4 regions of the Paenibacillus sp. S25 genome follow, and region 4 is predicted to be linked to each of the others. Evidence: riboswitches for the same ligand, from Rfam matches in the RefSeq annotation. Region 4 holds a riboswitch; each other region holds the start of a gene.
The links. Region 4 has a riboswitch for cyclic di-AMP ahead of KAI37_RS00545 (C40 family peptidase). Riboswitches for the same ligand answer to the same signal wherever they lie in the genome.

Region 1 (3,346 bases), 1.3 Mb from region 4:
TGCCTTTATGCAAGGTGGTTCGCCTCCTCGAAGTGAATCCTTATGTTATGTTATTTAACTCTTTACTTTGGGGAAACAAACTGTATTCGAAATATATGTAATATATATTTACATTTAAATAGCTTTTGTGTCAAATTAAATATTCTTATCGCTCATATATGTTAGTTAAAATAACATATAAAATAATTATTATGTTTTTGTTTACAAATAGTTGATGAGAGAGTATAATAAATCTGTTGCCTCATTACATTATGATTTGCGGTCGTGGTGGAATGGCAGACACGCTATCTTGAGGGGGTAGTGGGCGTACGCCCGTGGAGGTTCGAGTCCTCTCGACCGCATTATATGCAAGACTCAGTTAAAAAAGCATCCTGACACGGTTTACGTGAAGGGATGCTTTTTTTGTTAAGCATTTTTCGTTATATCCTTTAGCCACAGAAGCAACGGTAGACAATAGGTCATTTATTAACTGTGATAAAGAAGGATGTCAGTTTTGCTGCAAAAGCTGCTCTATATCTCCCGCCAGCTTATCTGGAGTGGTTTGCGGTGCATAGCGCTTAAATACGTTACCTTCTCGTGTAATTAAGAATTTAGTAAAATTCCATTTGATCGCTTTAGACCCTAATACCCCCGGAGCAGTTTGGGTCAAGTAGCGAAATAAGGGGTGCGCTTGATCGCCATTGACATCTGTCTTGGCGAACATCGGAAAGGTAACACCATAATTGATCTGGCAAAACTCGGAAATCTCCTCGCTGGAACCTGGCTCTTGTTTGGCAAATTGGTTGCTGGGGAATCCCAAAATTTCGAGCCCCTGTTCATGGTACTGGTCATATAGCTCTTGTAGCGCTTTGTATTGGGGGGTTAACCCACATTTGCTGGCAGTGTTCACGATAAGCAGAACGTTCCCTTCATATGTGGATAACGGAATTTGTTTCCCTTGCAGGGTTTGCGCATCATATTCATAAACGGTCATAGTATCTCTCCTTATTCAATATTCAGCAATTAAATTGTAAGCAATTAAAAGCGAGGTTGCAAGTTTTGAAAAGCTGTATCAAGCCTTTAGCCGCTGTAAAATCGTATTTTGTTCAAAACAGTAAATCGCACCGCAAATGGAGCGAATTAAGGTGTTTCTTCTTATAAAAGCGGGTTCAATCGGTGTTTAGCTGGTACATATAGCGTATTTTCTTCTCTTTTTACAAAAAAAGGCCAAAAACGCCCTACCCTACGCCAATATTGACATGCTTGTCATTTTTGAAAAGGGATGAAAAACAGAGATTGAAGGAGCTGTGATAAGCATAGTAGTATTGTAAGCGCTATTATTAATATCCTAGGCTCTAAAGGCCGATTTATAACCCCGCAGTTGAGCTTTACAGTCTTCCATGCGCGGGTGTATGATTCAAGACGTAATTTCAAATTAACTTGAATGAAGCAACAACGAAATGTCTATAGCGCTGAATTTTGCAGTTGCAAAAGCGGGGGAACCAATCGAGACTGTACGGCTTCGGAAGCCGTGTGTCTCATGGGGTGAATTTTCCGGTCAAGTGCCAGAAATAGGGCGACTCTCACGTCCGAATCCGACAGCTAACCTCGTAAGCGTACAGGGAGAGGCAACAAACCGCCGTGTGCAGCCATGGTTTATTTTATCATGGATATGTAAGAAGCCGGAGGAAAGCCTTTTTCCTTCGGCTTCTTTTTGTTGTCTTTTTATACCGGGAGAGGAGCTACTGATGGAAGGTCGGTTAATTATTGTCACTGCACCGAATGAAGCGGGCAGAAGTTTTGTGAAATTGCTTATTTTCAAAAAATTGGCGTTTGCAGTTCTGACGAATAGCGCCCAGGAGGAACGACAGCTCAAAAAAATGGGTGTGGAGCACATTGTCCGCATCAATACTATGCAAGCAGGAAAATGGAATTTTCCAAAAAAAGAAATTGGTAGTGTGTATTTGTTCGAGAACAGCTTGAATCTAACTTGCCGTTTCCTGCAAATATGTCGGCCGCTAACATCGGAATCGATCTATGTTATTACGCACGGCTGTAATCCACAAGGAATTTATCGGGGATTGGGAGCGGATCATGTGATCTACACATTGAACGGAGAGGTGGGTTTTCTGCTGAACGGATAAGCACTTATAACATAGTTGTTTTATGATTTTATGATCAAATAAGAATGGCGATCTGAGGACCGATACGGAGGGTATAATCATGATGGATATATACATGTTGCTCGTCATGGCTGTGAGTTATGGAGTGATACTGCTGTTTGTACGCTGGTGTGATGCGCAGACCTCTAAAGGAGGACGAAGAGGATGATCGTTATACTTGGGCTTACGGCTATTGTGTTTATGTATTTAATCTACGCACTCCTGAACCCTGAAAAGTTCTAGTCAGCTATAGGGGATAGAGCGGGCGGGAACAACAGATCTGAATATTAAGCATCATAGGTAGCAGGTTTTCGCAAACGTGTGCACACAATTGGTGCTCTGGAAGCAGGTCTGTTGTTCCAAACGCAGGAGCATTTTGAAGGAGGAATAAAGGATGGAGCTGCTTCAAATTGGAATTGTGATCGTCATATTGCTGCTCTTGGTAAAGCCAGTGGGCACTTATATGTATCATGTATTCTCGAATGAACCCAATCGGACGGATCGGATTTTTGGCGGAACAGAAAAGCTGATTTATAAGATAGTAGGATTGAAGAAGCTGGAGAGCATGCGTTGGACTACGTATGTTATGAGTTTCATTGCAACGAATGTCGTGCTTGTGGCGATCAGCTACTTGCTGTTGCGTATACAGGGAATGCTTCCCGGTAATCCTGCGGGAAACAGTAATATGGAAGCATCACTAGCTTTTAATACGGTAATCAGCTTTATGACGAATACGAATCTCCAACATTATAGCGGAGAAAGCGGGCTTACGTATCTGACACAGATGGCGTTCGTCACGATGATGATGTTCACTTCGGCTGCTTCCGGTTTTGCGGTTGCTGCGGCTTTTATGAGGGGATTGACGCGGCGCGGTGAAGGGATGGGCAATTTCTTTCAAGATTTTATTAAAGCCATTATAAGAATTTTCCTGCCGCTGGCCTTTGTGCTTACGCTGGTGCTGGTTGGATTGAAGGTACCACAGACGCTACAGCCTACGGCGGATCTTACGACACTGAGCGGAACACAGCAGCAGATTTCTATGGGACCCATTGCTTCTCTGGAGTCCATCAAGCATTTGGGGACAAACGGGGGCGGTTATGCGGGAGCTAACTCTGCGCATCCTTTTGAAAATCCAAGTCCTTGGACGAACGTGCTGGAAATTTTGGCAATGTGGGTAATGCCGGCTTCATTGCCGTATACCTTTG
Region 2 (3,346 bases), 110 kb from region 4:
GGATACAGATACCATTGACAGTATTAGAGAAGCTTTGAAAGAGGCTGGTTTGCACCCTGAATATGATTTTGAAATTGATTTTCCGACAGATCTTCCTTATGATGTGTTTCGGCAGGGTGGCTCGACGGACAACCAGATTTTACTGCTTGGACGTCAGGGCGAGGTGAGTGAAATATCCGAAGTTTCGGAAATTGTGCGCTCAATAAGTGGTATTCACCGAGGAAAATATCATATGTATTTCCCCCAGAATAAATTGAACGCGGTAAAAGACAGACTTCCTGCCGAAATAAGGAATTATTTTGTCAAAGAATAGACAACTATATAGAAATATAAGTAAAAAAAGGAGATGTAAACCTTGGATTTATTCGACACCCATACTCACTTGGATGCACCACAATTTGACGAAGATCGTGAAGAAGTTATAGCACGTGCTGTCGAATCAGGAGTAACGCGGATGATCAACATCGGATTTAATCGTGAGACCATTCCATCCACTATGAAATTGGCTGAGACATATGATTTTATTTATGCGGCAGTTGGATGGCATCCGCAGGATGCGAATACAATGCAAGAGGGCGATTTAGAATGGATTGCATCGTTATGCAGTCATAAGAAGGTTGTAGCCATTGGGGAGATTGGTCTGGATTATTATTGGGATACTTCACCGAAGGATGTTCAGCATCGGGTGTTTCGAAATCAAATTGGTCTGGCTCGTGAGCTCAAAATGCCCATTGTTATCCATAACCGGGATGCGCATGAAGATATTGTTAGGATTTTGCGCGAGGAAAAAGCGAGTGAGATTGGCGGAGTCATGCACTCCTTTTCGGGTAGCTGGGAGACAGCCAAAATGGTGTTGGATATGGGATTTCACCTTTCCTTCGGTGGTCCAATAACGTTCAAAAATGCCAAGCAGCCAAAAGAGGTGCTCGCACAGGTGCCGCTGGATCGTCTACTCATTGAAACGGACGCTCCCTACCTGACGCCGCATCCGTTCCGCGGGAAGCGAAATGAGTCCGCACATGTGAGACTGGTAGCAGAGACCGCAGCCCAAATCAAAGGGATTACAGTGGAGGAATTAGTGTCAATAACGACCCGAAATGCCTTGGAACGATTTGACATTCAATGAAAAAGTGAAGAAATCGATCAAAATAAAGAGATAGACGAAGCTAATCATGAATTTGTTGCAGGAAACTCGAGAATATTACAATATTTTAACCGAATATTTTAAAAAATGTACTTGAAACCTGCTTTACAACATGCATAGAAACAGGATATCATCTTTTCAGTGAATTGTTGTTTGAATGTAAACATCAACAAGTCATTTCATGAACCAGTCTCGCTGAGTCCCTTTTACAGGGAACGGGGGAACCGATATGGCTTACAGTACGTCCGGCGTATGTGCAAGAAGGGAACGTCTCTTCCGCCAGCCGGCTCGACCGAAATTCTTTTCCAGGATGGGATTGAATAGGTGGAGGAGCCGTATTTCGATTTCTTTCTGGGTCTTCGGGGTGAATGTGAAGGCGACCGCCATGAGCGGTTGACCCAAGCTAGGGCGACTCTCTACGTCCGAACCCGACAGCTAACCCCGTAAGCGTAACAAGAGAGAAGCCATCTCGTGCATGAGTTTTCCCGCATATTCACACATGCCGGAAGCCACGAAAGAGCTCTCTAGTCTCTTTCTCTGGCTTTTTTTGTTGTGAATAAAAGAAAATCTGTCATCATACTGTGGTTAAACAGGGGAGGACAGCATGCCGCGAAGACGGGTACATGGTGCAGGACAGTCGCAGTTTGGGCTTGTCTTGTAGAAAATCTGTTATAGTCACGTCAAATCTCAACTATGTCTTACTCCAGACGGCGGGCTATGTAAGGAGGACGGAGGAAATGGGCATTTTCCAAAAAGAGGAGACCCATGAGTCACGCTCATCCAGCATGTCTTACGTATTGCGTTGGAAGCAAGAGAATGTGCGCCAGGCTGCCTTGGTTGCTATTTTTCTAATCGCGCTAACGATTATGATTTCAATTCTGATGTACACGCAATCTAAAAAACAAGTCTTTTTTGTCATCGATGGCAAGGCATCTGCGGTAGAAACCCGGGAATCCAAGCTTCAAGATTTGCTGAGCGAGCATTCCATTTCACTTCAGCCGCATGATACAGTTTCCATGCCGCTAAATGGAGCAGTACAGGATGGGGATCGCGTAGTCATTAAACGTGCCAATCAAGTTAAAGTATCTTCAGGCAATGAGACGAAAAAGCTGTACACAACAGAAAATACAGTAGAAGGTGCCATTCGTACCTCGGGCTATAAATTATCCTCAACGGATAAAGTTTATCCTGCGTTGGATGCCTCTGTTTCGTCTAACATGGACATAAAAATCGTCCGTGTGAAGAAACAGCAGGTCGAACAGAAAAAACAGGTGCCTTATCAGGTCATCAAAACGGCCGATCCGAGTCTTTATAAAGGCGATAATCGGGTCATTCAAAGCGGCAAATCGGGTGTGGTAGTCCAGCACGTTCAAAAGGTATACCATGATGGAAAGTTGGTATCCAAACAGCTGGTAAACAAGGAAGTTGCACAGAATCGTGTGGATAAGGTCATTGCTGTAGGAACGAAGAAAAAACCGGTCGTTCTTGCTGCTTCCGTCGGTCCCAATGATGCGGTTAAGGCAACAATGGTTAGTTCGGGCAGTGCTGTCCGTAAAGCAGGCGTAAATTTTAAATATAGCAAAGTTTTACAAAATGTCTCCATGACGGCGTATTCCTCACAGGAGCCAGGGATCGGTACACGTACTGCATCCGGCGCACGTGTCACGGAAGGACGCACCATCGCTGTCGATCCGAGTGTAATCCCAATCGGCTGGTGGGTCTATATCGAAGGGGTGGGCTTCCGCCGTGCGGAGGATACCGGTGGCGCGATTAAAGGTCACAAAATCGATGTGTATTATGAGAGTTTAAGCCGAGCCAACCAATTTGGTCGTAAGCACGGTAAAACCGTATATGTTATCGGACCCGTAAAGCCTGAAATCAACTAAAACAGGTTGTGTATGTTGAGGGCAATGCGATAGTATTAACAACATAGTTATGCCATGCTAAGAAGAGGATATCCTCTTCTTATTTTGTTTTCAAAAGCAGGGAAAGATAAATATAGCTTGCTTTGTAGCAGTGGAGGGAAACGCAAATGATCAAGGAAGTGATCGTGGTAGAGGGCCGGGATGATACGGTGGCCATTCGCCGCGCTGTTGAAGCGGATACGATAGAAACTGGCGGCTCAGCCATTAATAAAATGACGCTGCGTAAAATTGCATTGGCGCAGGAGCGGCGGGGGGTCATCATTTTAACCGATCCTGA
Region 3 (3,346 bases), 3.0 Mb from region 4:
TGGTGGATATTATGTATCAGGCCCAGGTCATTAAGAACATTACCTACGAAGGATTAAGTCCGTTCGTAATCGCAGCCGCTATTTATTTTGTAATGACATTCAGCTTGTCTAAGCTGCTGGGTTTATGGGAAAGGAAGTTGAGAGCCAGTGATCACCGTTAAACAACTGCGTAAATCGTTCGGCAAGAATGAGATTTTAAAAGGCATTGATATAGATATCGCCAAAGGTGAAGTCGTCGTCATCATCGGTCCCAGCGGTTCGGGGAAGAGTACGTTTTTGCGTTGCATGAATTTGCTAGAACAGCCTACGGACGGGGAGATTTTGTTTGAGGGCGAGCCGATTACAGCTCGTGGTCATAATATTAACGTAACCCGGGAGAAGATGGGGATGGTGTTCCAGCATTTTAATCTGTTCCCGCATAAAACAGTGTTGCAGAACCTGACGCTTGCACCAACGCAGGTTAGAAGACAGTCAGGGAAGGAAGCGGAAAAAATTGCGCTAGAACTCCTGCGTACCGTAGGGCTTGAGGATAAGAAGAATACCTATCCGAACCAGCTATCCGGTGGTCAGAAGCAACGTATTGCGATTGCGCGTGCTTTGGCCATGCAGCCGCACGTAATGCTGTTCGATGAGCCGACTTCTGCATTGGACCCTGAAATGGTTGGAGAGGTTCTGGATGTAATGAAGAAGCTCGCCGAAGGCGGCATGACCATGGTAATCGTGACGCATGAAATGGGCTTTGCCCGTGAGGTAGGCGATCGAATCATCTTTATGGATAACGGTAAAATTGTAGAGCAAGGTACACCAGAGCAGGTATTTGGTACTCCAAGCCATGATCGCACCCGTGATTTTCTTGCCAAAGTATTGTAAGAAAGTGCTGATATGAGCTATAAAAAAGCCCTCCGTTTGACGGAGGGCTTTTCTTTTTTTGTCACCATTTCCCCATATTTTCGTAACAAATATCGATTTCTTGGTGACAAAATTGTAACGAGTATAGTATGATGTTCAAGGTTCCCAACATTTTCATGCGGATAAGGTTACAAAATTGTGATATTATGCAGTAAGCCAAAACTTACCGGGACAGCATGCGGTTATGACAAACGCTGGATGCTGGGCCCAAACTATGGGAAGTGCGGGGGACGTAACAACGGCATTCTTTCCGATACGTCATAAGACGATATGGAATATGCCTAGGGGTGAATTGCACAAGCATAGGGCTTCTTCTGAGTCCGAATCCGACAGCTAACTTCGCAGGCATAACAGAGGAGGTACATATCTTTGAAACATCTAAAACATATTGGAAAAACCATGAAATTTGCGGTGCTTGCCGCAGCCATTGCAGGTCTGGCACAGACAGCTGGAGTAGCGGATGCTGCTTCGCTTCATACTGCCAAAGATGGCGATACCTTCTTTTTGCTTGCTCAACGTTATGGAGTATCAGTGGACGAGCTGACGAAGGCGAACCCAAACATTGCCTCCAACAATATATATGCAGGTCTGCAAATTAAGGTACCTGGTGAAAAAAGTGTGAAGGCAGCTTCGGATTCGAAGCCGCAGCTTCTAACGGAGAAAGCACCAGCGAATGAGGGGCCAACGATTGAAGCGTGGGGCAAAACATTTAACTATAGCAAAATAGTTGACGTTAAGGCTTCTGCGTATTCTGCCGCAGCCGATGAGAATGGTAAATGGGGAGCAGTGGACTACTACGGTAATCCGCTTAAACTAGGTACAATTGCGGTAGACCCGAACGTCATTCCGATGGGCACGAAAGTGCTGGTTACAGGCTATTCCCACCCAGGTTTGCCGGATCGTTCTTTTGTAGCTGTCGCTCGCGATCAGGGCAGCGCCATTACAGGAAAACGGATTGATATCTTTATTCCTGGCAACAAATCATTTGTGAACGACTTTGGATTTCAAAATGTGAAGCTATACGTTATTGATAAATAGCATTGTACGTATATACGGTTTAATTAAACATAATATATACTATGTAAACTTAATGCCTGTATCCTACCATGTATAACTAGGTCGGACTCTTATCAGGTCCTATCCGTAAAAAAGGCTGTCTTGACGAGCAGAAAACTTCTGCTGGTAAGACAGCCTTTTTACGTTGCTTTAGCTTGTAGCTCAATCCTAAACATATGGTTATTTCCGTTCCGATGTGTGGAGTAGCCGAGGGACTGTCACAAATTTGTAGCCCTTAGCTTTTAGAGAGTGAATTAGACCCGGCAGAGCTTGGACAGTGCCTTGCAAGTTGGAGCTTTGACCTCCACCTGCGTGCATTAAAATAATAGAGCCAGGCCCGGTAGCTGGGATCACATTGCGCTGAATTTGTGTTTTACTTAGTCCCTTCCAGTCGAGAGAGTCTACATTCCAATTGACAATCATGTAGCCATGACGACGTGCCCATTGGATTTGAGGCTCCGTGATTTCACCGTAGGGTGGACGAATCAACTTGGGGCGAAAACCTGCGCTGGCTTGTAAAATACGTTCTGTTTTTGTAATCTGGTTGCGAAAGCGTTCTGGTGTGGCCTTCCTAAAATCCGGATGAGTATAGGAATGGTTTCCTATAGCATGGCCTTCACGGATAATACGGCGTATGATCCCCGGATGCTTTTCCGCACGGTGACCGACGATAAAAAAGGTGGCTTTGATGCCATTGGCGTGTAATACGTCCAAAACCTGCGGCGTATACCTAGAATCGGGCACATCATCAAAGGTTAAGGCAATTTGGCGGGTGTGTGGGCCGCACATTTTAAAAATGTCCGCATGTTTTTTTCGCAGCATTGCTAATGTAGGAGTTGCTCGATCTGTGCTCTGTTGTACAGAAGAAGCAACAGCTGCTTCCTTGGGATGGGGCGTTCCGATGTTGGGAGGCGCATCCGCGTGAACGGGTAAACTTGAAAATGCTAGTAACAGTGCCAAGCATGGCAACACTCCCCTGTACGGCATATGTATCCCCCCTTTCCGTGCAGTGGTACCTAGTGGTGCTCTCGACTATTATGTACCTGTCCTATTAAAAATATGCTGGTTACCAAGTTCGGCTCATCAACGACTGGAAAGAAGTCCACGATGAAACGATTATCAATGAAGATGATGGAGCTAAACGTACATATTCTCTTAAACATGACCGAAAACAGGAGCATTTTCGCAAGTTTTAGCCTTACAACGAATTCGGTATACCGTGACAGCTGGTGTATAATGGGGATGCAATTCATAATTATACAGACATGGAATTGAAGGAAGGATGGATAAAAGTGACCGACTTGTTTACTCCTTATCAATTAAAGGGGCTTTCTTTAAAAAATCGGATTGTTATGCCCCCGATGTGCCAATACAGCGTGGA
Region 4 (3,346 bases):
TATAATGAAGCTTTTGAAAAAATGCGCAGCAGTCATTGAGCTTGTAATGATCGGTCGTATGATGATAAAAGCGCCTTCGCTATACAACATCGCGGTTGTATGCCGAAGGCGCTTTTATCATAGAACCTGGGTTTGGTGCTCGGGACGATATACCATACAATAAAACGGTTTTTTGCCATCGGGAGTCTGGCGTTCATAGGTATCTGTAAGCTCAAATCCAGCCGCCTTGTAAGCCCGGATAGCGCGATGATTCCAAGTAAGTACCTCTAGATCAATTTCATTCTTCGGGTTGCGTCGTTGGGCTTCCTCTGCAATGGCACGGACAAAATCAGCGCCTTTGCCATGTCCGCATCTTTCAGGATGCATTCCAAGACCTAGCCGGGTCACACCGATCATAGGGAAATATTGGGCAAATCCCGTCAGCTTATTCTCTTCATCCAGTACAGCAACATATTGCTCTTGGCGAAGCGTGGGACTTCCAAATTCGACTTCAAGCGCCTTCATTTGTTCCCAGGGGAGCCATCCGTATATATTATAAGGTGGATCATAGCGCCACTCACAGATTGCAGCCGCTTGATGCTCGTCCATCGGTACGATCCGATAGTTAGATATTGAGGCCGGCATGTGTTCCATCCTCCTTTTACAAGTACTTCAATCATTAACAACAGATTGTAGACAAGTTGCAGGGGAATGGCAAGCGTGTTTATTTCATACTCAAGTCGGGTATACATTCAATAAGAAGGATTTACTGCTCATATGCTCCCCCAGCGCTGACGGTAAAACCGACGATGTTCGCTAAAATTGAAACCTTTTGAGGCTTCAGTTCGTCAGTAATGATAATAATTGCTGATGTTGTGGACATAAAAAACCGCAATTCGATTCCGGCCAGAATCAAATTGCGGCTAGGGTTAGCTTGCTGTGCGTTAGTTATTCTACGTTGTCGTCATCAGGAATTTCTGAAGCTACAGAATGGTAAGCGTCTGTGCTCATAATTCTTTTTGCACCGACATAGCGGTTAGCGTAATAATTTTCGTTCAGTGAGCTAACTACTACACCACGTGAAGTCGAGGAGTGGGCAAATTTCCCTTCACCTACGAAGATACCTACATGGGAAATGCCTCTTCCTGTGGTGTTGAAGAACACCAGGTCTCCAGGTCTCATTTCATCGCGGGATACAGAAGATCCCATTTTGAATTGTGATCCAGATTGATGCGGAAGTTTAATTCCCAGTTTGTTAAATACATACATTGTGAAGCCGGAGCAATCGAATCCCTCGAGTGTAGTGCCTCCGCTTCTGTAGCTCGTTCCTTTGGCATCTTGAATGACCTGGTCCATCTTGGAGTCTGCATATGCACTGCCGCCACCGAATGTAAAAGATGTAAAGGCAATGGCAAGACCCATAGCTGCGATCGTTAGCTTCTTCTTCAAAAAAAATATACCCCTTCCAATGCCTGCGAGGTTAGCTTAAGGATTCGGTAGAAGGTTCCCCTATGACCACTCTGTTGCGAGATCAATTCACCCAAACTGGTTCCCCCGCTTCCTAGGTGCCAGGAATTAGGCTTAACTTAAGATGTGCACCTTGGAGAGCAGTATTCACAATAACGTTATTTTTGAGATAAAGGTTACAATAAAGATTACAAAGTTGTTACTATCAGTTCACTGCGATTATTGTAACAAAGACGGCTGGCTTTGGCAAATGTTTCATTGCAAAAAGTTACAAAAAAAATCTGCTCCTAATGTCCAAGGAACAGATCTTGTTAACAGTATTCAGTTATGTGTCGTTTGCGCGGATATGAATCGAGATTTTTCGACAGACGGAAATGAAGTAAAAAACATAAAGGCAGGGCTTAACTTCTACTGGAGATATCGGTATGCCATAGTCTGTACTGCGAACTGATATGCCACAGCCTGACCAGACTAGTAACAAAATGATACGATTGCTGGAGAATGAGCGCCAGCATGCCAGTCCAAATCATCGCCACGGTGCCAAATAGACCGAAGACCAGCAGCACACAAGCACCGAGCAAAAGGGATATACCGACAGCTGGGAGGAGCTGGCGAAAGAAGGCGAGCAAGGACGATAGTATGGCGTGACCACCGACAGTCCCCAGTTGCATATACAGGATGCACTGCCGAATGAACCATCCGTAAGCCATCCATCCCACGGCATAGGGCAACAAATGCAGCAGGTAAGAGGGAGATTGAAGCGTTCCTGCTACAATAGGGTAGAGTCTCGGTACTACCCAAAAGGAGGGAAGCAGCAGCAGTCCCAACTCGATGGTGTAATACAGCAGCGACGACATGCCATGGCGTTTCATACCCTTGAAAAAGGACAGGCTTTGCGGTTCAGTAGCATCGGTATGCAGGCTTTGATATATTCCGGCTCTAATGAAGGGAGTGATCAGTATACGTAGTACAGTCGCCCCTAGTAGTATCCACAAATACACATGTACTTCCCGGCTGTCCATCAGAGCAATCTGGCTCTCCATCCAAAACAAGGTCTGTCCAAGTTCGTTTTGACCCTGATCAGGATAACGGAGCAGTAGCGGGATAACGGCAGACTGCACCAGACGATAGAGAAACACCCCCCACAGTAGTCGATATAGAAATAAAATGATAACGATATAGAATCGTATGCGCACCAGCGCCCAGCCCTCTTTTATAACAGTCCGCATCTATAGACACCTCACCATGACAGACTTCCAAGCAGTGTTTCTAACAGCTTGGTTACACTTACATTCCAACGGGTTTGTTGCTTTTCGTCCAATTCGGCCTTTAGGCTATTGTTAATATGCTTATTCTCCAGTGCAATGGTATATAGAGGATCAAGGGTTACATAGGAAACGGGAGAAGTACTTTTGATCCGAAAAGTTGTGCTTTTGCCCGCGCCGTCCCAAGCCTTGAATATCGTAGTACCATCCTTGAAGGTAAATTGGACAGGGATCTTGGGATAATCCGCCCCTTTTTTGCTGACCGTCACGACGGCTTCATATCCGTTCTCCAGCTTGTGGTTCGTGATATGATCCACCGAAAAGTCCGCCATCTGGCCGTCATATACATACTGTTCAAAATAGTGGCTCCATGAGCGTCCGGTGACTCTCTCCACGATACGTTGAAAATCCTGGGAGGACGGATGCTTAAATCGGTACGTCTGGACGTAGGTCCGCATAATCCGATCCATTTTTTTCATACCCACCTGACGTTCAATGCCCCGTAGTACCAGCTTGCCTCGAGAGTAGGCATTTTGCGCGTACTCAGTAGCCGAGCCGTACTTCCATGACTCGCGGTTGAGCGGCTGTGGGGAGGCTACCTGTCCCGATTGTAATGGCAAGTTGGGGCTAAGCCC

Region 1: another riboswitch for cyclic di-AMP. It lies ahead of KAI37_RS06340 (hypothetical protein); the one in region 4 lies ahead of KAI37_RS00545 (C40 family peptidase).
Region 2: another riboswitch for cyclic di-AMP. It lies ahead of KAI37_RS00140 (resuscitation-promoting factor); the one in region 4 lies ahead of KAI37_RS00545 (C40 family peptidase).
Region 3: another riboswitch for cyclic di-AMP. It lies ahead of KAI37_RS13350 (3D domain-containing protein); the one in region 4 lies ahead of KAI37_RS00545 (C40 family peptidase).

The regions. Positions count from the first base shown of each region.
Region 1 is NZ_CP073683.1:1,461,450-1,464,795, forward strand. It holds tRNA gene KAI37_RS06330 (tRNA-Leu) at 259-341, shown strand; gene KAI37_RS06335 (glutathione peroxidase) at 488-973, opposite strand; cyclic di-AMP (ydaO/yuaA leader) riboswitch at 1,440-1,612, shown strand; gene KAI37_RS06340 (hypothetical protein) at 1,728-2,123, shown strand; gene KAI37_RS26730 (potassium-transporting ATPase subunit F) at 2,307-2,384, shown strand; gene kdpA (potassium-transporting ATPase subunit KdpA) at 2,536-3,346, shown strand, end outside.
Region 2 is NZ_CP073683.1:28,738-32,083, forward strand. It holds gene KAI37_RS00130 (HD domain-containing protein) at 1-313, shown strand, start outside; gene KAI37_RS00135 (TatD family hydrolase) at 356-1,126, shown strand; cyclic di-AMP (ydaO/yuaA leader) riboswitch at 1,328-1,610, shown strand; gene KAI37_RS00140 (resuscitation-promoting factor) at 1,882-3,030, shown strand; gene rnmV (ribonuclease M5) at 3,177-3,346, shown strand, end outside.
Region 3 is NZ_CP073683.1:3,124,459-3,127,804, reverse strand. It holds gene KAI37_RS13360 (ABC transporter substrate-binding protein/permease) at 1-161, shown strand, start outside; gene KAI37_RS13355 (amino acid ABC transporter ATP-binding protein) at 148-870, shown strand; cyclic di-AMP (ydaO/yuaA leader) riboswitch at 1,104-1,272, shown strand; gene KAI37_RS13350 (3D domain-containing protein) at 1,279-1,947, shown strand; gene KAI37_RS13345 (polysaccharide deacetylase family protein) at 2,146-2,952, opposite strand; gene KAI37_RS13340 (NADH:flavin oxidoreductase/NADH oxidase) at 3,258-3,346, shown strand, end outside.
Region 4 is NZ_CP073683.1:137,117-140,462, forward strand. It holds gene KAI37_RS00535 (4a-hydroxytetrahydrobiopterin dehydratase) at 1-39, shown strand, start outside; gene KAI37_RS00540 (GNAT family N-acetyltransferase) at 118-624, opposite strand; gene KAI37_RS00545 (C40 family peptidase) at 928-1,428, opposite strand; cyclic di-AMP (ydaO/yuaA leader) riboswitch at 1,434-1,571, opposite strand; gene KAI37_RS00550 (hypothetical protein) at 1,848-2,675, opposite strand; gene KAI37_RS00555 (M1 family metallopeptidase) at 2,687-3,346, opposite strand, start outside.